3 regions of the Shewanella sp. SP1S2-4 genome follow, and region 2 is predicted to be linked to each of the others. Evidence: predicted binding sites of a transcription regulator. Region 2 holds the regulator's gene; each other region holds the start of a gene.
The links. Region 2 encodes sigma-54, which starts transcription at its own class of promoters, with help from an activator protein. Its sites were predicted from a motif close to GTTGGCACGNNNNTNGNNT; they were not measured.
Positions count from the first base shown of each region.

Region 1: the regulator sigma-54 is predicted to act here: its motif matches at 4,752-4,770, upstream of Q4Q52_RS16745 (YccF domain-containing protein).
Region 3: the regulator sigma-54 is predicted to act here: its motif matches at 5,702-5,720, upstream of Q4Q52_RS00550 (DUF3192 domain-containing protein).

Region 1 covers NZ_JAUOET010000021.1:36,460-44,478, forward strand. Annotated here, with positions in the region: gene Q4Q52_RS16720 (AMP-binding protein) at 1-704, shown strand, start outside; gene Q4Q52_RS16725 (PGPGW domain-containing protein) at 806-1,078, opposite strand; gene Q4Q52_RS16730 (transporter substrate-binding domain-containing protein) at 1,349-2,095, shown strand; gene Q4Q52_RS16735 (M14 family zinc carboxypeptidase) at 2,270-3,298, shown strand; gene Q4Q52_RS16740 (alpha/beta fold hydrolase) at 3,295-4,224, shown strand; gene Q4Q52_RS16745 (YccF domain-containing protein) at 4,255-4,662, opposite strand; gene Q4Q52_RS16750 (pyridoxal-phosphate dependent enzyme) at 4,948-5,946, shown strand; gene Q4Q52_RS16755 (NrtR DNA-binding winged helix domain-containing protein) at 6,059-6,772, shown strand; gene prs (ribose-phosphate diphosphokinase) at 7,056-7,961, shown strand; gene Q4Q52_RS16765 (nicotinate phosphoribosyltransferase) at 7,972-8,019, shown strand, end outside.
Region 2 covers NZ_JAUOET010000013.1:3,594-11,612, reverse strand. Annotated here, with positions in the region: gene Q4Q52_RS13010 (KpsF/GutQ family sugar-phosphate isomerase) at 1-628, shown strand, start outside; gene kdsC (3-deoxy-manno-octulosonate-8-phosphatase KdsC) at 628-1,179, shown strand; gene lptC (LPS export ABC transporter periplasmic protein LptC) at 1,176-1,736, shown strand; gene lptA (lipopolysaccharide transport periplasmic protein LptA) at 1,723-2,277, shown strand; gene lptB (LPS export ABC transporter ATP-binding protein) at 2,274-3,005, shown strand; gene Q4Q52_RS12985 (RNA polymerase factor sigma-54) at 3,113-4,591, shown strand; gene hpf (ribosome hibernation promoting factor) at 4,620-4,907, shown strand; gene ptsN (PTS IIA-like nitrogen regulatory protein PtsN) at 4,910-5,353, shown strand; gene rapZ (RNase adapter RapZ) at 5,350-6,204, shown strand; gene Q4Q52_RS12965 (HPr family phosphocarrier protein) at 6,191-6,466, shown strand; gene mgtE (magnesium transporter) at 6,806-8,019, shown strand, end outside.
Region 3 covers NZ_JAUOET010000001.1:122,543-130,561, forward strand. Annotated here, with positions in the region: gene truC (tRNA pseudouridine(65) synthase TruC) at 1-325, opposite strand, end outside; gene Q4Q52_RS00520 (YqcC family protein) at 312-632, opposite strand; gene Q4Q52_RS00525 (DUF3549 family protein) at 795-1,808, shown strand; gene Q4Q52_RS00530 (DUF3301 domain-containing protein) at 1,805-2,191, shown strand; gene Q4Q52_RS00535 (DUF962 domain-containing protein) at 3,911-4,216, opposite strand; gene Q4Q52_RS00540 (GNAT family N-acetyltransferase) at 4,200-4,847, opposite strand; gene Q4Q52_RS00545 (DUF2789 domain-containing protein) at 4,997-5,230, shown strand; gene Q4Q52_RS00550 (DUF3192 domain-containing protein) at 5,241-5,645, opposite strand; gene Q4Q52_RS00555 (hypothetical protein) at 5,810-6,193, shown strand; gene Q4Q52_RS00560 (Zn-ribbon-containing protein) at 6,193-6,966, shown strand; gene syd (SecY-interacting protein) at 7,122-7,772, opposite strand; gene queF (NADPH-dependent 7-cyano-7-deazaguanine reductase QueF) at 7,832-8,019, shown strand, end outside.

The sequences.
Region 1 (8,019 bases), on a different contig from region 2:
CAACTTGCCCAGAAGAAGTGATGCGCCGAGTACAAAATCTCATGTATATGAAGGAAGTACTAATTGGTTATGGTCAGACTGAGTGCAGTCCGCTCAATCATATTACTGAAATTGATTCGCCGGTTGAGAAACGGGTGCTCACTGTTGGCCGTGCTTTGCCCCATACCGAAGTGAAAATAGTCGACGAATTTGGTGAAGAGTTGCCAATTAATCAACCCGGTGAAGTCTGTAGTCGGGGATATTGCATAATGCAGTGCTATTGGAACGATCCCGAAAAAACAGCGGCGACCATAGACAGTGCGGGTTGGCTACATTCTGGCGATATTGGCCAAATGGATGAGCAAGGTTATGTGCAAATTGTGGGTCGCATTAAAGATATGATCATTCGCGGTGGCGAGAATATCTATCCCCGTGAGATTGAAGAGAAACTTTACACCCATAAAGATGTGCAGGATGCGGCTGTTTTTGGCGTTCAAAGCGATAAATACGGGGAGGAAGTGTGTGCTTGGATTAAAGTCCGCTCTGGCGCGACGATTACCGAGGAAGATATTCGCCATTTCCTCACCGAGAAGTTTGCCTATTTCAAGGTGCCACGTTACATCAAGTTTGTGGATCAGTACCCAATGACAGTAACGGGGAAAATTCAGAAATTCAAAATGCGCGAGCTGATGTATCAAGAGTTATATGAAGATATTAATGCTTAAGTGATGTGATTTGGCGAGCCTGCTTTTTTGACTTCAAGCCGCGCAATGCGGCTTGAATTTTATTCAGTCTATAGGTGTCGTTTAACCGACAAGTTAACGAGTTAACGGAAGAGTCGACGGGTCATGCCATCAAGCCAAGCCGCACTTTGAGTTAACTTTCGCTGACTGCGACGTAGCGCCAGCTTTGCCCAGGCATATTGTGTGCTGAGCAGCGCTAACCCTAAGATGATCAGGAGTAAACCTGGGCCGGGTAAGAGTAAAAAGACCAGCCCGAGCAAGGTTAAAGCTGCGCCAATCACAGTGATCCCCGCTTTAGTTATCGCGCCTTTTGCATGGGAGGACGGCGCGTGATTGAAAAAGGAAACTTTACGCATAGGAGTTGGCCTTATGGTGAGTTAATTGAATCAAGATCTACTGTCAACTGACTATCAGTTGTGTGCTAACTGTGTATCAGTTTTCAGTCTAATCCTTTGCTCATTTATTGGCAGCTTATGTCGTCAGCCTAATTGTAACAAAACTTCACTTCCCCGCAGTGGCTTCATGGCTATACTAAAACCAGAGAAAAAATCTTGGCAGATAAAAACTAAAGCTCAATTTGTCGATGATTTAGTAGTCAATCCATTCTGCAGGCTAAGGAGTCCCAAATGGTTCGATGGCGTTTAATGCTCCTTGCGTGTTGCCTTTCCTCCATGGGATTGAGCACAGCGAAAGCGGATACCTTAATGCTGACATCCTTACTTTGGCCGCCTTATTCTGGGCAGCAATTATCCGAGCAGGGCGCGAGTATTGCTGTGGCACGGGCGGCGCTCAAAGTGATGGGGCACCAATTAGAAGTGGATTTTTACCCATGGAGCCGCGCTGTAAAGCTCGCCAGTATGCCTAATTCTGACTATCTGGGTTATTTCCCTGAGTATTACTTTGAGACTGAAAAGTTTGTTTTTTCTAAATCGATTGGCGACGGTCCTTTGGGACTGGTGGAGCAAAAAGCCCATCCTGTGAGTTGGAATTATGTCGAAGATCTGAATCGCTATACCTTAGGTGTGGTGAAAGATTATGTAAATACTCAGGCGTTAGATCGCATGATTTCCACAGGCGTTCAGCCGACTGAAGCCGTTACTTCAGATGAGCACAATATTAAGAAAGTGGCCGCCGGCCGTATTGATGCGGCGGTAATCGATGTCAACGTGCTGCACTATTTACTTAAGCAAAAGCCTTTACAACCGCTGGCGGACAAACTGCAAATCAACCGCCAAATTTTAGCGAATAAGCAGCTTTATATCGCGTTTCGTAATACCGAAGAAGGCAGACGTTGGCGGGATATTTTCGACCAAGGCTTGGCGCAAATAGACGTCGAAACCATCATCGGAGAGCTACTGTATCGTGAAGACTAATGCATGATTTAGGTTAGTGAACTCTCTATTCTACCCCTTATTTTTTCCTCTATTTTCAGCCAATTCCTCTCAAAATTACATCAGATATTCCGCTTGTCATCATTCTGTCTTTGTTCACTATTAGCATCACCTTAACGGCATGAGTTGCTTTCTCATTTTATTGTTTAAGGTGACATGAATAAACTTCCCTTTGAGTTAGATACGCTGCAACAACTCATTGATACTCATCATCTTAAGTTGCAGTATCAAATTCTTGCCGACATCCCATTTCGTCACGAACATTTTCCTCTCTACAGTGTTGAACTGGGCGGGGGAGATAAGCCCTGTCCGACAGTACTCTTTGTGGGCGGCGTGCATGGGGTTGAACGTATTGGCTCTCAAGTCATCTTGGCATTGCTGAACAGTTTGTTGCAGCGGCTGGTGTGGGATAAACATCTACAACAGATGTTAACGGGCGTGCGGTTAGCTTTTGTGCCTGTGGTGAATCCCGTTGGTTTATTTATGGGAACGCGGGGTAATGGCAATCAAGTGGATTTGATGCGTAACGCCCCGATAGAATCCAGCGAAAAAGTCTCCTTTATGGTGGGAGGGCAGCGGATATCGTCGCGGCTGCCTTGGTATCGCGGCATGGGGGGAATGGAGCTTGAAACTACTGGCTTAGTTGCCTATGTACAGCAATTGCTGAGCCGCAGCACTAGTTTGATTTCCCTCGATGCTCACTCAGGCTTTGGCTTGAGTGATCATATTTGGTTCCCCTACGCCCATACGCGTACCGCCTTCGAAAATGCCAATTATATTTTTCATCTAAAACAATTATTTGAACAGAGTTATCCCCATCATGGCCATTATCGGCTCGCACCCCAGAGTCAGTTTTATCGCACCCATGGGGATATTTGGGATTACCTCTATCGCCAACATCAAGTGGCCGATCCCCATGCGCAGGTACCGTTTCTGCCTTTGACATTAGAGATGGGATCCTGGGCTTGGATTAAGAAAAATCCCAGACAAATATTTAATTTTGCAGGTTTTTTCAATCCGCAGAAAACACATCGTCATCACAGAATTTTACGCAGGCACACAGTGCTGATGCAATTTATGATGGAAGCGGCCTACGCCCAATCGTTAGAGCACTTAACGCCTGAACGTTTGGCTGAACTCACTGAGTGCGCGCGGCAGTATTGGTATCGGGAGCCACAGTCATGACAACTTGGGTGTTATTGCGGGGATTAATGCGTGATCAGCGCCACTGGAATGGCTTCGATCAGCGACTGCGACAAAAGGGGCTGCGAGTACTGACTCCTGACTTGCCGGGCAATGGAACGCTATCAACCGAGGCCAGTCCGCTTAAGATTGCTGACTATGCCCATGCAGTGTGGCAGCAATTGGATGAGCAGGTACAAGAAGGAGAAGGCATTTACCTTCTCGGTTTGTCTATGGGCGGTATGTTGGCACTGGAAATGGCGCGTCAGCGACCTTGGCAGATAAGGCATGTATTTGTACTAAACAGCAGTGCGGCTAATTTATCGGCTTGGTATCAAAGATTTAATCCACTGAATGCATTGAAGGCGTTTTTCTTGCGGGCTCGAGGTAAAGCCTTACATCCCATCGAGTCGACGATAGTGCGTTTAACCAGTTTTCGTCATCGGCGAGACTGCAGTTTAATTGCCGAATGGAGTGAATTTCGCCGCCAATCGTCGCCAACTATTCGTAACGCCTGGCGGCAACTGTGGGCGGCTTTTCAATATCAGTGTCCATTGACCGTGGAAGTGCCGATAAGTGTACTCTGTGGCGACCGTGATGCGTTGGTGAGCATGGCATCGAGCAAAGCCTTGGCACAGCACTTTCACACGGATTTGATAGTATTAGCGTATTGCGGCCATGATGCGGCCATTGATGCCCCTGCAAAACTGGCACATTATCTGTTGGCAATTGTGGCGCCGACTAAGTCGCAAACTGAGGTTCAAGAGGATGATGAACCTGCCCATGCGCAATATGTCCATACTCAATACAGTTGCAACGATTTACTGGAGGAAGAAATGGCCTTTAACGAGGCGATATTTTCAGTGTGGGATGAAAAAGCCCTATCCATTCTCCACAGTAAATCATCGACAGTAAATCATCGGCAATGAACAGCGCTAAGACGGATAACTCACTGCCGATTAGGCTTTAGCCACGACGGTTTGTCCTATCGGTGTTAGGCTGAGTAATGCCAGTTTAAGATGCTGTATTCCAAAGGGAATACCGATAATAGTCACAAAACAGGCTAAGGCATGGACCAGGTGGCCTATGGCTAACCAGATCCCAAACAGCAAGAACCAAATAATATTTCCCACCATGCCTAGGGCACCTGTGCCTAAATCGTCACGTCCGGTTAAGTGACGACGGCTGATTTGTTCTTGACCAAAGGGCCAGAAGGTCATTTCACCGATAACAAAGCAGGCGCGGCCAAAGGGAATACCAATAATGCTGATAAAACACAGGATACCTGCGAGCCACCAAGCGAGTCCCATTACAAATCCACCGAGCACAAACCAAGCGATGTTGAATATTAAGCGTAATACTGCCATTGAAAACTCCTTATGTTACTTTTTTAGCCTTTATCGTTAGCTGTAATGAATGCTGTTAGCTTTGATAAACTGAATATATGCCAATGACTAAGCGAGAAACGTGCCAATTATTTTGTTTTCAAAAATCAATGCCTTACATCCACCTGTTTAAGCTTTATTTGTGATTTTCACTAATTCTTCGCTAAATTGCTAATTTCTTAAGAGCAGAAGATCAAAGGTGGCGTTAAACTAGCCATTCCATCCAATGGCTTAAAAGCCAGAGTATTTAATCGTTTGAGTAGCCTGATGTTTGCAAATTCCCCCGTCGATATTTTTGCCTTTGCTGGTCGAGAAATATTTCTAAAACGTGATGATTTATTGCATCCAGCGTTTAGCGGCAATAAAGCACGTAAATTCGGCTACTTTTTAGATCATGAGTTTGCCGGCATCACCAAGGTGATAGGCCATGGCTCACCCTTAGCGAACTCTTTGTATTCCCTATCAACATTGGCCAAGATGAAAGGCTGGCAGTGTGATTTTTATGTTGACCATATTGCCAGTCAGATTGTTAAGCATCCCACGGGGAATTACGCTGCGGCATTGGCAAATGGCGCCAATATTATCGACTTAAGTGAGTTAATGGCGCAAAAGCTGGCGTTTACTCAGTCGCAGGATGAACCTCAGGTTTTATCTGACCTTAATGTTAGTTGTGACCCTGCTTTGCAAACGGGTGGTGCGCGACTGAGTTGCCAAGAGTATATCGAGACTCAAGTACTCGCGAATGAGCCGACGGCGCTTTTTATCCCAGAGGGTGGGCGTTGTTCCTACGCTGAATACGGGGTAAATGTATTGGCGCAAGAAATAGTGCAATTTGCGCAGGCGAATGATTTAGTCGATTTAACAGTATTTTTACCGTCGGGGACGGGGACGACGGCGTTATTTTTAAATCAGTACTTTATTCGTCAGCAAACGGCGATTCGCGTCGTGACTTGCGCCGTGGTGGGCGGCGATGATTATTTACGTTTACAATTCTCTATGCTTAATCCAAATACTCTCGAGCATCCACAGATAGTGAATGTCGGCAAAAAATATCACTTTGGTAAACTCTACCCTGAATTCTATGCCATGTGGCAGCGGGTTTGTGCCTCAGGAGTTCAGTTTGAATTAATCTACGATCCCTTAGGTTTTATTGTGCTTGAGGATTACTTACAGCGTAGTGAATTAGGTCATGTGATGTATTTGCATCAAGGCGGATTATTGGGGAATGAGACTATGTTGCCGCGTTATCAGCGTAAATTTGGCTAAAGTAGCTAAGCCCACGGTGCAGGATATTTACTTAGTGACGCTAAGACATAATGTGTTTGAAGCTGTGTCATGCCTAAGTTAAGCTTATGATATTGAATGATGGGGAATACTCATGACTGAAGCGGAATATCTTGCCAATTACGATCCTAAGGCTTTCAAGGCTCAGCTACTGACAGTGGATGCCGTATTGTTTACCTACCATAATCAGCAGCTTAAAGTACTCTTAGTGCAACGTTCAAACCATCCTTTTTCAGGTTTGTGGGGATTACCCGGAGGCTTTATCGATGAAAATTGCGATCAATCCTTAGAACAAACCGTACTACGTAAACTGCATGAGAAAACCGCGGTAGTGCCACCTTATATTGAGCAGCTTTGCACTGTGGGTAATAGCTGTCGCGATGTGAGAGGTTGGTCGGTGACAGTGTGTTACACCGCCTTGATGAGTTATCAAGCCTGCCAAATCCAGATTGATTCAGTGAGTGATGTTAAGTGGTGGCCGTTAGAGGATGTGTTACGGATGCCATTAGCGTTTGATCATCTGCAGTTAATTGAGCAAGCGCGGGAACGCTTAACACAGAAAGCCTTATATTCTTTAGTGCCAGGCTTTGCACTGTCTGAACCTTTTACCTTGCCAGAACTGCAGCATGTACATGAAGTTTTACTCGGTAAGCCTATCCAAGGTAAATCTTTTCGTCGGCGGGTTGAACAGGCCGATTTATTGATCGATACCGGATTAAAGCGCACTGAACGGGGGCGTCCTGCGAATTTATACCGCTTGAAACCCGATACCGCATCGTACCGATTCTTAAGAAATTTAGAATGTTGATCAAAGTCGTTGCAGATTGAAACGCGTTTTCATGGGGCTAATGACAACTGCTTATGTTTTAGATTTTGATATTACTCAACAGCTTTTTTCCTATTCAGTTACCTAAATTGCATATAATGTCTAAAGGACACTATATGCAATTTAGGTATATCAATGGCTTTTATTTCGTCATAAATAGTCTAAAAATCAACTTTACATAATAATGTCTTTAAGACACTATTTGTTCTGTAGACAACAAGGGCGCCGTTAATTGCGGTAATCTTGCCATAGACAGGAGGTTAGTATGTCTCAACGTATTCAAGCATCTAAAAGCATTCAAGCGTATCAAGGCACAGTTAACACTCAACAACTGCAAGCCGATTTTTATCAGTTACCCGCAGCTAGTGATGAGGCTCATTACCGTTTATTTCAATTTGGCGCGGGGGAGAATCATGTTCAACTACTGGTTCCTCCAGCGAAACGCGTCACACTTTTCTTCGGCTATCGTGGCGATCATTCCATCATGCAGCTCTTGTTGTTAACTGATGCATTACGCCGCAGCGGTGCAGAGCAAATCGATCTGTTACTGCCTTATATGCCGGGCGCTCGCCAAGATAGAGTGTGTAATGTGGGCGAGGCCTTATCGGTAAAAGTCTATGCCAGCCTGATTAATCAGCAGCAATATGCTTCAGTCAGCATTTTTGACCCGCACAGCGATGTCACCGCCGCATTGTTAGACCGAGTGCAAGTTATTGACAACCAAAGCTTTGTCGCCGCGATTGCAGCTCAATTATCGGGTGAGCTAGTGTTAGTCTCACCCGATGCGGGGGCGAATAAGAAAGTATTCGGCTTAGCGAAAGCATTACAGGGAATGCCGGTGATCAGGGCCGATAAACATCGTGATGTGGTCAATGGTCATATTATCGCTACCGAAGTGTTCTGTGATGATTTATCGGGTAAAACCTGCTTAATCGTCGATGACATTTGTGCTGGTGGCAGAACCTTTATCGAACTTGCCATCAAGTTAAAGCAAAAGGGGGCTCAAAGCGTCATTTTGATCGTGTCACATTATGAAGATAAGGCCAGCGAATCGGCTCTGCGCGAGGTGGGCATCGACAGATTATTTTGTACCGATAGTTTAGGTGTCCCTGCACATATTTCGAGCGAGTTCTGTGATTGCCATGCTGTTTTGAGTTATATGAATCATTAAGGAAAATATTATGTACTTGAATCCCGTTACCGCCATTGATGGCTACAAAGTCGACCAC
Region 2 (8,019 bases):
TATGGGGGTACCCGTTATTGCGGTAACAGGTAAACCCGAATCGAACATGGCGCGCTTAGCTAAAGTGCATTTATGTATTGAAGTTCCAGAAGAGGCTTGCCCACTGGGACTCGCTCCAACATCAAGCACCACAGCGACCTTAGTGATGGGCGATGCCATTGCCATTGCGCTGCTACAAGCCAAAGGCTTTACCCGTGATGATTTTGCAATGTCCCATCCTGGCGGTGCTTTAGGACGCAAGTTATTGTTAAAAGTCTGCGATGTGATGCACAGCGGTGATGACTTACCGCTCGTTAACCACGATATTTGCATCACAGAAGCCCTGTACGAAATTTCCAAGAAAGGCTTAGGCATGACGGCGATTATTGATGATCAGCGCAAACTGGTCGGTATCTTCACCGATGGTGATTTACGCCGCGTTATCGATGCCGAAGTGAATCTGCGTACAACGCCCATCGCCGATGTGATGACCCGTAACTGCGTGACCATCACAGACGGTGTGTTGGCCGCCCAAGCGCTGCAAGTGATGGATTCCAAAAACATCAACGGATTAATTGTTATCGATAAAGACCGCCATCCTATCGGCGCTCTTAACATGCTAGACATGGTTAAAGCAGGAGTCATTTAATGCCACAGCAAGGATTTTACGGCCCAATCAGTGATGATGTGTGGCAACGCGCGCAAAAGATTAAACTGTTGATTTGTGACGTCGATGGAGTGTTTTCCGACGGCCGTATCTACTTAAGCAATAGCGGCGAAGAGCTAAAAGCCTTCCACACCCGCGACGGCTATGGTGTGCGCTCACTACTCACCAGCGGTTTTAATCTCGCCGTTATCACTGGACGTCAATCCAAAATCGTTGAAAACCGTATGACAGCCCTTGGGGTTACCCATATTTACCAAGGCGTAGATAATAAGTTCGAGCCCTATGAAGCATTGCTCGCACTCTATGGTGTCACCCCGGAAGAAGTAGCATATATCGGTGATGATATTGTCGATTTACCCGTGATGAATGTCGTCGGTTTAGCGGTCAGTGTGGCCGATGGTCATCCCTATGTGCGTCAGCACGCCCACTTTGTCACTACGCTCAATGGTGGCCACGGTGCACTGCGTGAACTCACAGATCTGTTGCTACTCAGTCAAAATAAATTCACTTCGGCCCATGGAATGAGTATATGAGTCGTGTGACACTCGCGATTATTGCTTTTTTTGGAACTGCATTAGTGCTGTATTGGCAAGTGCAGAACAAGCACAGCGGTGATACCGATAATAGAGTTAAAGATCAAAATACCCCAGATTTCATCATTGAAGATCTGCGCAGTGTTGAGTTCAATGAACAAGGGCTAGTCAATAGCCGTGTGACGGCGAAACACATGGAACATTATGATTCAACGAATCAAACTTACTTTACTCAACCTGTTTATCTTGTTTATCCAGACCAAGGTAAAGCACAATGGCAACTCAGTGCAGATCAGGGCAAGCTAAACAAGGAAACGGGCAAGGTTGTACTCGAAAACAATGTTATTATTGATGCCATTAGCGCAGAAGAACCGATCCAGACCTTGTCCACTAGTTATCTGGAACTCGATCTCAATACTATGATAATGACCTCTGACCGTACCATTTACGTCACAGGGAAAGATTTTAATATTCAAGGCCAAGGCCTTTATGCCGACCTCAACGCGCAAGAAGTGAAATTGACCAGTCAGGTAGTAGGAACATATGAAGCAAAATAACGTATTACTTGCCAGCCTAATGCTAATAATGAGCATGAGCGCCTTTGCTAAAGTCGACGACCTAAAGCAGGAAGTTAAAATCAAAGCAGTGAGCCAAACGGCAGATATCAAGAACAACCAGATCATCTTCTTTGGCCCGGTGGAAGTTACCCAAGGCTCGATAAAAATCCAAGCAAATGAACTGCGTGCATTTTCTGCCGAAGGTGAAAATAGCAAAATTTTAGTGGCCACTGGTAACCCAGCAACTTACAGCCAAGTGTTAGACGATGGTCGTCCAGCCTCGGCGAGCGCGAAAGAAATTCGTTACGATATGGCAAGCCGTACCCTAACACTGAAAGGCCAAGCTTCGTTAGATCAAGCGGGTAGCCAAGTGACGGGTAATGTGATCCGCTATAACATCATCCAGCAAAAATTGATTGCTGAGAGCACAGGTAGTGGTGACGATCGCGTGATCACTATTATTCAGCCTGAAAGCTATCAAGATGATGCCAAACCAGACGCGCCAGCAGATAAACCTGTGAAAAAGCAGGACTCTAAATGACCCAAATCACCCTAAGAGCACAAAATCTGGCGAAGAGTTACAAGAGTCGCCAAGTGGTTAAAGACGTCAGTCTGACGGTAAAAACCGGTCAGGTCGTTGGCCTACTCGGCCCGAACGGCGCGGGTAAAACTACCACCTTTTACATGGTCGTCGGTCTGGTTAAAAGCGATAAAGGCCACATCTTTATCGACGATGATGATTTAACCGCAGATCCTATGCACCTGCGTGCCCGCAAAGGTATAGGTTACTTGCCGCAGGAAGCCAGTATCTTCCGTAAACTGACCGTCCATGACAACATCATGGCCGTGCTGCAAACGCGTAAAGAATTAAAAAAAGAGCAAAGGGAAGAAGAGCTAGAGCATCTGCTCGAAGAGTTCCACATTACCCACATCCGTGACAGCCAAGGCATGTCATTGTCGGGCGGTGAACGTCGCCGTGTCGAAATTGCGCGGGCGTTAGCAGCAAATCCTAAGTTCATTTTGCTCGATGAACCCTTTGCTGGTGTCGATCCGATTTCGGTTATCGACATTAAAAAGATTATCGAACAGCTCAAAAGTCGTGGCCTTGGCGTGTTGATCACAGACCACAATGTCCGTGAGACATTAGATGTGTGTGAACATGCCTATATCGTGAGTCACGGAAACTTGATTGCCGAGGGGACACCCGCAGAGATCTTAGACAATCAGCAAGTTAGGGCTGTGTACTTAGGTGAACAATTCAGGCTATAGTTAATCAAGCGGAGCCAATGCAGGTAATTTATGCCACCATTGGACTCCACTCAAGATGATAACAAGCGACCTCATCCAACAATAATAACGTAGGGATCAGCGGTAACATGAAAGCGTCACTCCAGCTCAAACTGGGTCAACAGTTAACCATGACGCCACAATTACAACAGGCCATACGTCTGTTGCAACTGTCGTCATTAGAACTGCAGCAAGAGATCCAGCAAGCCTTAGATTCTAATCCCCTTCTCGAGCTGGAAGAGGATCAATTCGACGCCACTAAAGCCCCTGTAAACCAAACGCTATCCGATACGGATTTCAGTGAATCGAGCACTCTGCCGCCAGAGAAAGACAGCTCCACCATAGACACGGCAGAGTCCTTAACCAAAGAATCCATGCCCGACGAACTCCCCATGGACACCACCTGGGATGAAGTGTTCACCGCCTCCCCCAATTCTGGCCCCGGTGGCAGTCGTGAAGATGATATGCCCTTCCAAGGTGAGACCAGTGAAGGCTTGTATGAGCACTTAGAATGGCAAAAAAACCTCACGCCGTTTTCTGAAACCGATTTAGCCATTGCCACCGCCATTATTGATGCCATTGACGATCAGGGCTATCTCACCCAAAGCACTGAAGAAATTCTCGAAGCTATGGGCAATCCTGAGGTTGAGCTTGACGAAGTCGAAGCCGTACTCAAGCGCATTCAACACTTTGATCCCATTGGTGTTGCCGCCCGCGATTTAAGCGAGTGCCTGTTGATCCAACTGTCGCATTTCGCCGCTGACACGCCCAACCTAGAAAACGCCCGCATGCTGATCAAAGATCATTTAGATCTGATCGCCGCCCGCGATTTTAGATTGTTGATGCGTAAGACTAAATTAAAAGAGGATGAGTTAAGAGACGGCATAGCGCTTATCCAAACCCTCAATCCCCGCCCAGGTTTATTGATTACGCCCAACGATGACGAATACGTCATCCCAGATGTGTCAGTGTCGAAGAAAAATGGCCGCTGGGTGGTTGAGCTGAATCCTGACTGCATGCCAAAAATCAATGTAAACCAACATTATGCCTCGATGGCGCGCAGCACTAAAAGCCAAGCCGATAGCCAATTTATTCGTGGCCATCTGCAAGAGGCTAAATGGTTTATCAAGAGTTTAGAGAGCCGTAATGATACCTTGTTGAAGGTGGCGAACTGTATCGTCCAATATCAGCAAGGTTTCTTTGAATACGGTGAAGAAGCCATGAAACCTATGGTGCTTAACGATATTGCCGAAGCGGTAGAAATGCATGAGTCGACCATCTCACGGGTGACGACACAGAAATACATGCATACCCCTAAGGGACTTTTTGAACTAAAATACTTCTTCTCTAGCCACGTCGGTACTGACGATGGTGGGGAGTGCTCATCCACAGCAATCAGAGCCTTCATTAAGAAACTGGTTGCAGCGGAAAACCAGAAAAAACCATTGAGCGACAGTAAGATGGCACAACTTCTGGCAGAACAAGGGATCAACGTAGCCCGCAGAACCATTGCGAAGTACCGAGAGGCTATGCTCATTCCGCCTTCTAATCAGCGTAAAAGTTTATAACCTACAGTGGATATCGGAGGACGTTTCTATGCAAATAAACCTGAGTGGACACCATGTCGAAATTACCGAATCGTTACGCGCATATGTAGAAGAAAAGTTTTCAAAACTTGAACGCCATTTCGAACAGATCAATAATGTGCACGTTGTGCTCAATGTCGAGAAAATGCAACAGATTGCCGAAGCGAGAATAAATCTTATCGGTGGTGAAGTTTTTGCTACTTCAGAGCATGCTGACATGTATGCCGCTATAGACGCCCTGATTGACAAGCTTGATCGTCAGGTTATTAAACACAAAGAGAAGTTAACAAAACACTAATAATGGAACTTTGTACCATACTGCGGCCGGAGTGCACTACCTGCGCCACTCCGGGCAGCAAGAAAAAGGTACTGGAACTCATCAGCGACTTAGTCGCTGCCCAGTACCCGACCCTCTCATCTCAAGAGATATTCGAAAGCCTAGTGGCGCGCGAAAAGATGGGGAGCACAGGTATAGGTAACGGCATCGCCATTCCACATGGTCGACTAGCCGATATAGATCAGCCCATTGCCATACTCATTAAGTGTGAAGAGCCGATAGCATTCGATGCTATCGATAAGCAACCTGTTGATATTTTATTTGCACTACTGGTGCCTGCAGACCAATGTCAGCAGCACTTAAGTACCTTGTCTTGCATGGCCGAAAAGCTGAGCGACAAGCAAATATTAAAGCAATTACGCAAGACGCATGATGAAACGGAACTCTATCAGGTAATCACTGGATGAAACTGGTCATAGTGTCGGGCCGCTCAGGCTCAGGCAAATCTGTCGCCCTAAGGGTACTCGAAGATCTCGGCTATTATTGTGTCGATAACCTTCCCTTGCCCTTAATCGGCACTTTGCTTGAGCAACTCAAAGGCAGTAACGATCTCGTCGCCATCAGTGTCGACGTGCGTAACATGCCTGAGCAGGATAAAGTCTTAGTGAAGCAACTCGCGAGCCTGCCTCCTGATACTGAGTTAACCAGCTTCTTCCTCAATTCCAGCGATAAAATTCTGCTCAAGCGTTACAGCGAAACCCGCCGTTTGCACCCTTTGTCGAAGAGCCAAGTCTCTTTGCAAGAAGCAATAAAACTGGAAGGGAAACTGCTCGAGCCTATGTCAAAACTGGTCGATCACTACATAGATACGTCGAACCTGAATATCTATGATTTAAGCGATCAAGTGAGACAAATTCTGCTCGGCAGTGTCGATAAAGAATTAGTGATCAACTTTGAGTCCTTTGGCTTTAAGCACGGTATGCCCACCGAAGCCGACTTTATGTTTGATGTGCGCTTCCTGCCTAACCCACACTGGGAACTGGCGCTGCGTCCATTGACTGGCTTAGATGAGCCCGTAGCTGAGTTCTTAAATCGCCAACCACTGGTCAATAAGTTCATCTGGCAAATCGAGAATTTGCTGGAAACTTGGCTGCCGCATCTCGAACGCAACAATCGCAGTTATTTGACTGTGGCCATTGGCTGCACGGGTGGGCAACACAGATCGGTTTACGTCGCTGAGCAATTGGCTAAACGCTTTAGTAACGGTAAACATAAGGTTTATGCCCGCCATCGAGAGCTGAATAATGCCAAAGCTTGAACGTCAGATCACCATCTGTAACAAACTGGGATTACATGCCCGTGCCGCCACAAAGCTCGTGGTACTGGCATCCGAGTTTGATGCAAGCATCACCTTGATACAAGGCGATAAACAGGCATCCGCCGCCAGCGTGCTCGGCTTACTGATGCTTGAAACTGGCATGGGTAAAACCATTAAGCTTATCGCCGAAGGCCCAGATGCAGAGCCCGCTCTGGATGCCATTTGTGCCTTAATCGACGCTAAGTTTGACGAAGCCTGTTAGTTTCATTTCATACTCAGTGTTCCACACAGGCACTCAGATCAGTACACATCACACTTAGCACTGCTTATTTGTGCAGTTCACATCTCGTTTCAAAAGCTTGGCGACATATTTGTCGCTCGACGGCACGAACCATAGGCGATTACACTAGCGAGCATTACCGCTGACTCACCTTAGTCTTAGCCGCCTTAATCTATGCGTAAAACGCATGATCTATGCCAGAGCTCTCTATCTGTGACTGAAGCATAACTATCGCGAAGTCACCGCTAAGTCTAGCCCTGCGCCAAGCAGCGCACTCTCGAACCAATTTGCCGCACAGTGGCGGACAACTATGGAGGACAAATGCCCGTAGATAATTCAGAAAACGATCACACCGGACATAGTCTCGACCAGTTAAACCAAGCGCTTAGCAGTGGCATGTTTGTGCACGTGCGTAACATGCTGCAAAAAATGGCCGCCTCAGATATCGCGCTGATCTTAGAATCCTCACCACCCAGCGCCAGACAAGTGCTGTGGCAGCTTATCGATCAGGAACAAATAGGCGACATACTCGACGAGTTAAGCGAAGAACTCAAAGATCCGCTGATCCGCAGCATGAGTCCTGAGCGAGTCGCAAAAGCGACGGCGAGCATGGACACCGACGATCTCGCCTATATCCTGCGTAGCCTTCCCGATGCCGTTTACAAGCAAGTGTTGCAGTCGATGACAGAACAAAACCGCCAGCGGGTAGAACAGGCCTTATCCTATCCCGATGAGACCGCCGGCAGCTTGATGAACACAGATACCGTTACTCTAAGACCCGATGTGAATATCGATGTGGTGCTGCGCTATCTTCGCCAAAGGGGCAACCTGCCAGACACCACAGATACCTTATATGTGGTCGATAAACAGGACAAAGTGCTCGGCGGTGTCAGGCTGGCAGATCTACTGACTTGCGCGCCAAGCACCACAATTCGCAACATCATGGACCCCGATATCCAAAGTATTCCTGTGAGCATGTCCGACAGTGAAGTGGCGCAGAAATTCGAACGCAATGACTGGGTATCAGCTCCCGTCGTTGACAGCGATGGCAAGCTGCTAGGACGAATAACAATCGATGACGTGGTCGATGTTATCCGCGAAGACGCCGAGCATTCCATGATGGGGATGGCGGGGATGGACGATGACGAGGATACTTTTGGCCCAGTGCTAAAAAGTACCCTACGTCGCTCACTCTGGCTCACGATTAACTTGTTCGCTGCACTGCTCGCCTCCTCTGTCAGCAATATGTTTGAAGGCACTATCGAGCAATTTGCCACTATCGCTATCTTGATGACAATTGTCCCTAGCATGGGCGGTGTGGCTGGTAATCAAACCTTAGCGCTCGTGATCCGCGGTATTGCCTTAGGCCATATCGGCCAAAGCAACGCCCGTTGGCTTATCGGTAAAGAATTATCGATTGGCTTTCTCAATGGCTTAATGTGGTCGATTTTAGTCTTTGTTGCCGTGTTGCTGTGGAAGGATGATATGGCACTGGCGGGATTAATTGGCAGTGCCATGCTGATCAACATGACAGT
Region 3 (8,019 bases), on a different contig from region 2:
TATGGGAGGCAAATTGCTCACACAGTGCATTGGCCACTTCACTGCTCTTGGCAAACAAGAGCACACCAGATGTCGGCCTGTCGAGACGATGTACGGGGAACACATGACAGCCCACTAAGTCGCGGGTCAGCTGCATGGCAAAAAATCGCTCCCGACGCGCTAAATAACTGCGGTGGACCAATAAGCCTGCAGGTTTATGAATTGCCACTAAGTGATCATCTTCATAAAGAATTTCAATCTCAGGCGCCTGCTCTTCTGAGTCATCCTCTTGGGATGCATTCAGTGCATTTTCAGGCGTTTCAAGCCAGATATCATCTTGATTCATTTAACAACATATCCAATTCATTCAATACGCCAATCAGAGCTTGGCGCGGGGGCATATCCTGCCAAACATGTTCAGCCATAGGGGCTATCGCAATTTGCGTCGGCAATGGCGCACCCGTTTCGATTAAAGTCTGCATTCTAGGCAGTAAAATAAACTGCAACCACTGCTCAAGGGGCATAAGATCACAGGCAAAAGGCGCTGTGCTTGCCATTGCTGTGGCAGAAGGCGCCTGCTCAGACCACAACTCGGCCGCTTGCAGCGCTTGGGCAATCTGAGCCAATTTAGCTTGGGTTTGACTGTATAACATAGCTTTCAGATCCATTCTCATGTTAGCCACTGTGATTGAAGAACTTGCCACAATCCACAGGCCGAATAGGTCGATTAAAGTGCCGCAATCATACCATCCAGACGCACTTCCCCCTATAATGGCGCCAATTTATTGAGCCTCTTTGATTGATATGGCAGCCAAATGACTGAAATTACAACTTTAAGCCAGTTTTTAACCACAGCCAAAACCCAGTTCCAAGTGTATGATCTTGGCCGTAGGGTGCAACATATTGATATGCTCGCGTTTCACCAAATAGAATCTCTGTCTACCCCTTATCCTTACCCTATTCAAGGACATGCGCAGTTTGCTATCGTCTTTTGGGATGCAAGTCAGCAACACTTTATTTGGTTTCTAAAACTGGCCTTAGATGAGCAAGGATTACTGTCGCCTGCACCGCGCTCACAATTTATCGAAATGATATTAGCGGCATTAGGGCAAGATCCCACTCAACCACTCAATGATGAGCAGCAAGAACGACTCGCAAATAATCCGTTTAACTTCAAGCCAAGCCAGGAAAAACTCGCCGTATTCAACGCACTCGTTCGTAAACAACTCGGCCAACGCGCGTCATCGCAATACGAATTTGCCGTGCAGTACCTGTCAGGCCAAGTAGCCCCAGCACAATGGCAACATATTGGGATGCAAGGCATAGCCGATGTATGTGCGCGCGCAAATGAATTTGATCATGAGCAGCACTTAGTATCGAGTTTTGATACTGCCGCCATCGAAGTGCAAATCGCCCTATGTCAGTGTCTTGAGCACTTACTGATTAGCGACACGCTCGCCGATAAAATTCTCGCGAAACTTCAAGATGCAGCCCCAGAACACCAAGCTTATTTCCTACGGGCTTTGGCTTCTAGCGCCAAACACAGCCAACAAGCGTTCGAACATCTTCACGGCCAAGCCTCTTTAGATACCAATGCCCTCATCAGCATTGCCGGGCGTAACTGGTCGGTATTAAAACAAGATTCAAGTCGCAGTCTTTACTTAGAAGCCCTAGCACTGCAGCCCCAAGCCTTTTTTAATCAGGTCTTTGCTGATATTGTGGCTATCCCTAGTTTGCGCAATCAACTACTAGGCGAATTAAGAAACCCCAATCGAAGCGTTCAACTATCACAAGCCATAGGTGGTTTGTTTAAGGCAGCAAGCAAATGATGTCAGATTTACTGTTAATTATTGGCCTCGTCGTGATTGCCGCATTTTTTTGGCAGTTACGCCAAATGGCAGAGTTGAGCCGTATTTTTGCCGAAAAAGAATGTTGGCGACAAAAAGTGCAACTGTTAGCCATAGCAATGGAAACCGCCCGCCCAAGTATTGGCGGCACCACAGGGATTTGTTGGAAAGCGAAATATTTATTTGAATTCAGCACTGACGGCATTAACCAGTACAGTGGCCATATTTGGATGCAAGGTAAGAAAATTCAAAAAATAGAATGGCCTATCTTCCCAGAGCCCGAATGGCAAGAAGCGCCGACAGCACAGGGGAAATTTGGCGGTTGTGGTACGCAAAGCGGCTGTAGCTCAGGCAAGTGTCATTAAGTTTTATCGACTATGATGCCCAAATAAGCTGTTCGCCAGAATAGAGAATAATCAGTCATTCTCTGGTGCTGCAAAATAACTCGCTATAAAAATAAAAAAAGAAAGGGCGCGGCCCTAAAGCCACGCCCTCCTATTCTCTGTTAAGCTATCCTGCTATTTTTGTGCTCCCTGCACCATCCATGCGTCAATCTGCGTCCTGCTTCATCCCTGCTCAATCCTTGAGGTCCCTGTACTCATGTACTTCCCTATCTCTTGGTCATCCAGTCCCAAGCTTGCTCTTTCCTGAGCGGTTCCATCATCATCCATGAAACGGGTATTGCATCCATTCAATTGCACTCCATGTGCCATTGCCATCCTATGCAATGAGTCTATCAATCCTTGATAGTCTCCCTTCCTTGGTATTGGCTCTCTTTCATCCTGAAAGGCCTATATCCCTATCATTCCTTAAGTCACATTCCTTAGTCACTGTTCGATCATCCTGATCGCCAACATCCTGTTGCCCGTAATTCCTTCTACAAGATGAATTCTACGCCAACCAACGAAAGTACTCATTGCGGATCATTTAAAATGTTAACGAAAATGGTGAGTTTAACTAATAAGAAATATACTAACTGACTGATATAAATATAAATAATAACCAACCTCAAGACATAACCCCCCTTTTAACCTACAAATTACTTACATACTTGTAGGAGATCTCTTACACGAAGGATGGCAATTCGAATCAAAAGTAAGCAAAACGCTAGATGTTCTCCCCTGAGGACTTATACATAAACCGCTATTGCTCAAAGTTCGACAAGCATTCAGCGCATTACCAGAAAAAAATTATTAAGCAATAAGAGAAGTAAGAGAAGTAAGACTGGTAAACATGCTTTGCGGTGAGAAGTCTTTAAGCAGAGTTAAAAAGTCAATGTGAATAGCGTTATAGCTTGGCAAAGCGAGATTAATGCTGAAAATGAACCAAAGAAAAGGGCGCAACTAGAGTGCGCCCCATTTATCCTTTGTAAGCCGTCCTGCTCGATTTGTGCTCCCTGCACCATCCATGCGTTTGCTTGCGTCCTGCGTCGTCCCTGTAATCCCTTTTCGTCCCTGTGTATCAAACTTGCGTGAGATAACACTCAGTCCTTTGACCTGTAAATCCATTTTACAGAGCCTGTCACTTCCTATGACTTTTTCCTATTGCATCCTGCAAAAAATTGTCTTCCATAGAGTAGTACAAGCTGTTCACCCTTATACTTTATCCTTGTCTCGACACATCCTGTCTCGAGTTCATGCTTAATCCTTAAGCGTGTCCTGTATTCTTCCTGAAATTCATCATCCTGACGATACGACTCACTGTCTCTAATCATCCTTGAAAAGCAATCCTGCTTTTCCTTAGCCTATCCTAGGCGAATGACAGTTTTCCTACCGCCAGCGATTTCAACCTTGAAATCTTAATTCGTTGCTTCTTGCGTCCCTTTGGCCTGTTTCGCTTTCCTTGCTATCCATTTGCTTTGGCCATGAGTGAATTCTACGTTAACCATGACTTTTTTGTTCGGCTCAAAGAACGGACTACAAAAGAAATTACGGTCAAACATAAACTAAATAAACATAAGTAAATGATTCTATTTAAAATTAAACACAAGAGAACAAAAAACAATCAAAAAGAAAACATTATGTCCTACAGCGTTTGTAAGCGATCTCTCACACGGGCATGGGCATCTCACTCGGACGGCTTTTTTAACGCTTAAAAAAGCCGCTGATCATCTGAGCAAACATTACCCAATCAGCCATCAAACTGTAAAAGGGATACTGAAATGTCGCGGGTCGATTCTTCTCGAATACTAAGTGTCCCACCCACGCAAAACCGTAGCCAACGACCGGAATAAACCAACATAGCCACCAGGCTTGTGAAACCAAGGCAATGCCAATCAGCAGCAGGACTAAGCTACTGCCAACAAAGTGTAATTGCCGGCAAATCGGGTGCTGGTGTTGGGATAAATAGAAAGGATAGAAATCGGCGAACCGTTTATAAGAGTGAGTCATCTTGTTGAACCGAATAGAATAATAACTGACCATGGACACTGCCGATATTGAGATCGCCTAAAGAGACAAAGTCATGCTGGGTAAATAATTGCAGATGGCTCTCCTGGGCGACAAACACACCAATGCCATCCAGATCCGGCTGCTCATCACACCAACTCACTACCGCTTGCACTAACTTATGTCCGAGTCCTTTATGCTGCTCGTTCGGTGCAAGGGCGATAAACTGCAAAATACCGCAGTGCTTACTGGGTAAGAGTTCGACAATACTGGACTCTTTTTTCATCAACGCTTGGGTCGATTGCCAGCCCGTACCTAACAACATCTTTAAGCGCCAATGCCAGTAACGCCCTTCTCCCAAAGGCACTTCTTGCGTTACCACACAGGCTAAACCAACCAGTCTTTCATGGTCGAACAAACCTATGAGTGCTTGTTTTTGTTGCCATAACGTATTAAGTTCTTCGCGGATCGCGGCGCGCAGTTTTTGCTCGTAAGCGGCTTTATCTGAGGTAAAAAGTGAATCGACAAAAAAAGGGTCATCATGGTAAGCGTTATAGAGGATAGAGGCGGCGATGCGTAAGTCTTCCGCGGTCAAATAGACTGCACGGCAGTCTTCCAAGGTTTCATTGTCCATTATTAGTATTCCTTGACTTAGCTCACACTTTTTATGAGTAACAATTAATTTACCAAGGAAACGGAAAAGTGCAAATTTTAATCATAGATTGCATTTTTCAATCAGGCGCTTACTCTAAACGAAGGCACTATACTGAAAAGGAAACAATGATGGATACAACTCCAGTAGACCTAAGCCACTTATTCGAGCAACTCGGTTTAGACAGTAGCGATGAAGCCATAGCGCAATTTATTGCAACCCATGATATCGACCATCACATCCATCTAAGCCAAGCGCCCTTTTGGACCCCAGCTCAAAAGAGCTTTATCATCGAAGGCCTAGAAGCTGATGCCCTCTGGACTGAGCCCATTGAGCAACTCGATACTCAGCTACGTAAGCTATAAAACTCGCGGGTTAAATTTTACTGTAAGCCGTTTCACCCCAACCCACTAAGGCATTGTTGCTCAGCACAATAGGTGTGCATTCGTCCTTAGTGGTTTTTCCATCGCCATTATTGCGCTGGGTACGATAAAACAACACTAAGACTTCTTTATTCGATTCACCTTGAACACTTTGTTGAATGTAGGCTTCACTAAAATCAGCGGTGCCCATTAAGATCATCACTTGGTCTTTGGGCATCCCTAAACTCAGTTTGGTTAAGTTAGTGCGGTTTTTATCCTGCACTTTCTCCCATGATTCGCTGCTATCCCAACCCGATTCGCCATCACCGACATTGACCACACAGCCGCTAAGACCTAAGCTTGCAAGCCCTAAAAAAGTGATGGCGATAAGTTTGTTATTCAATTTATGGTTAATCATGTGACATCCTGTGTGATTATTATTGTTGCTTGAAAAAGCGATTTAGGCAGGACAATAAGCAAAATAGATGCCAAATGACAACACACTGTTTTTAAATGAAAAAACTTACACGTTCTTTTGAGATGGGTTTAACTCATTCAACAAATTAAGGAATTTTGCTAATTATGAGTCCACTTGACCAAGTATTAGCGGCTGCACGTTCGCTCGAAGCCTGCGGTAAAGTACCGAGCCTTGCCTTAATAAAAACCCGTTTAGGTAGCAGCCTACCTTTACCGATATTGATCCAAGGCTTACAGCAATTTAAATCTATGCCTAAGGCGGATCGTGAGCGTTTAGCAGAGTTACAAGCCATCAGCCCGACAATCGAAGCCGCTGCAACTAACGATACATTGACGCTTATACTGCTTGCCGAGCGTCTGCAGATACAACAGGCATATTTTGAACGTCATGCTGAGCAGCAAAAAGCAGAAATCATGCAATTGAAAAACGAACTGCTTGAACTAAAACAACGCATCAACTTATTAGAATCCCAAGGAAAAACCGCTTAATGTTTGTCACTGAACTACGCTTCGAATGCTTCGCCGACACCACTATCTCTGCCGCCGAAAAAGCCATTAATCAACTCCTCGAAGCCTATCGAGCTAATGGCCAAATCTTAGGGCGAGAATTTGCGGTCGCCTTTAATGACGGTGAGTTTAGAGTGCGTTTACTGATGCCAGAGAAAAGCAGTTTAGCGCATAAATATCACAGCCCTTGGGTTAAAAAAGCCTTAGCAGAGTTAACCGACGCTAAGCTACTCGCGCCGCGGGAAAAGTTTATCGGTCAGGACATTAATTCTGAGGTCAGCAATACCGACACACCGAGCTGGCAACTGCTGTATACCAGCTTTGTACACATGTGCTCGCCCCTGCGCAGCGGCGATAATCTATTGCCCATTCCTTTATATCGACTCCCAGCAACCTTTAATGGCGATCACAAACGCATTATCCGTTGGCAGAGCGAATGGCAAGCCTGTGACGAGTTACAAATGGCGGCGGCCACCAAAGCAGAATTTGCCGCACTTGAGGAATTATCGAGTCCAGACAGTGATTTATTTCGCAGAGGTTGGGATTTGCGCGGCCGTATCGAATATCTCACTAAAATTCCGACCTATTACTACTTATACCGCGTCGGCGGCCAAGATTTGGCCTCAGAAAAAGCGCGGCCTTGTCCACGCTGTGGTAGTCATGATTGGAAACTCGATGAACCTTTATTGGATATGTTCCACTTTCGCTGCGAGCCTTGCCGCATAGTATCGAATCTGTCTTGGGATCATCAGTAACATCATTTTATCCCGCCAAAGACCTCAACCTAAGAATCAGCCATGCTTAGGTTGAGCGTTCACGCTCAAACTCAGTGTGGTAGAGCGTTCACACTCTGGCTAAACGTGGTTGAAGGCTAAGAGCTCGCCGCAAGATAGCGTCAAGCTCCCGCCAACTAGCGTTTACCGAAGAGGTTTTGCCACATACGTTTAAAGCTGGCAAAAATCCCCGGATGTTCTAATGCGGGCATAGGCAGTTCTTCATGTTTAACGGGCGGTGCTATCCGTGGTGATAACGCCCCAATAAATTCCGCTAAACTTGGCGACAATTGTTGGGTGGGGATCTCACCTGGAAGCTCTATCCACACGCTGCCATCACTGTTGTTGATGGTGAGCATTTTATCGCCCTCATCTAACAAACCGATAAACCACGTCGGTGGCTGCTTGAGTTTTTTCTTCATCATCAGATGACCAATCAGGTTTTGCTGCAGGCAGGTAAAATCATCCTCATTCCACACTTGCAGTAACTCACCCGTGCCCCATTCTGAGTCGAATAATAACGGCGCAGAAAAATACTGACCGTAAAAATGATTGATTTCTGGCCATAAAGTCAACTCAAGCGCATGCTCAACATTGGCAAAACTGCCTTCGACTTCGCGTTTAACCGGCTGCCAAGAAACGGCTTGATCAAGATCAGCATGAAATTCGCCTTGAATACACACAGAAGCCTCACCCTGTGGGTAATAACGCGGTAGTTCACCTAAACTCGTTAGGTAAGCTTGATGGTAGTTTTGCAAAAATTTATCGAGTGCGGGCAGACAAGACACTTAAGCACAATCCAATTTCAGGTATAATGTGCGCCTATTTTGACATGGAAACAGTATTGATGACACAGAATCACGATCCCTATAGTGATGCGCAAGCGCTTGTTGGCCTGACTTTAGGTAAAGCCACAGACTATCAAGCCGAGTATGATGCGTCGCTGCTGCAAGGGGTTCCACGCTCACTAAACCGTAATGCTATTGCACTCACTGGGACGTTACCGTTTCATGGTGCCGATATCTGGACGGGTTA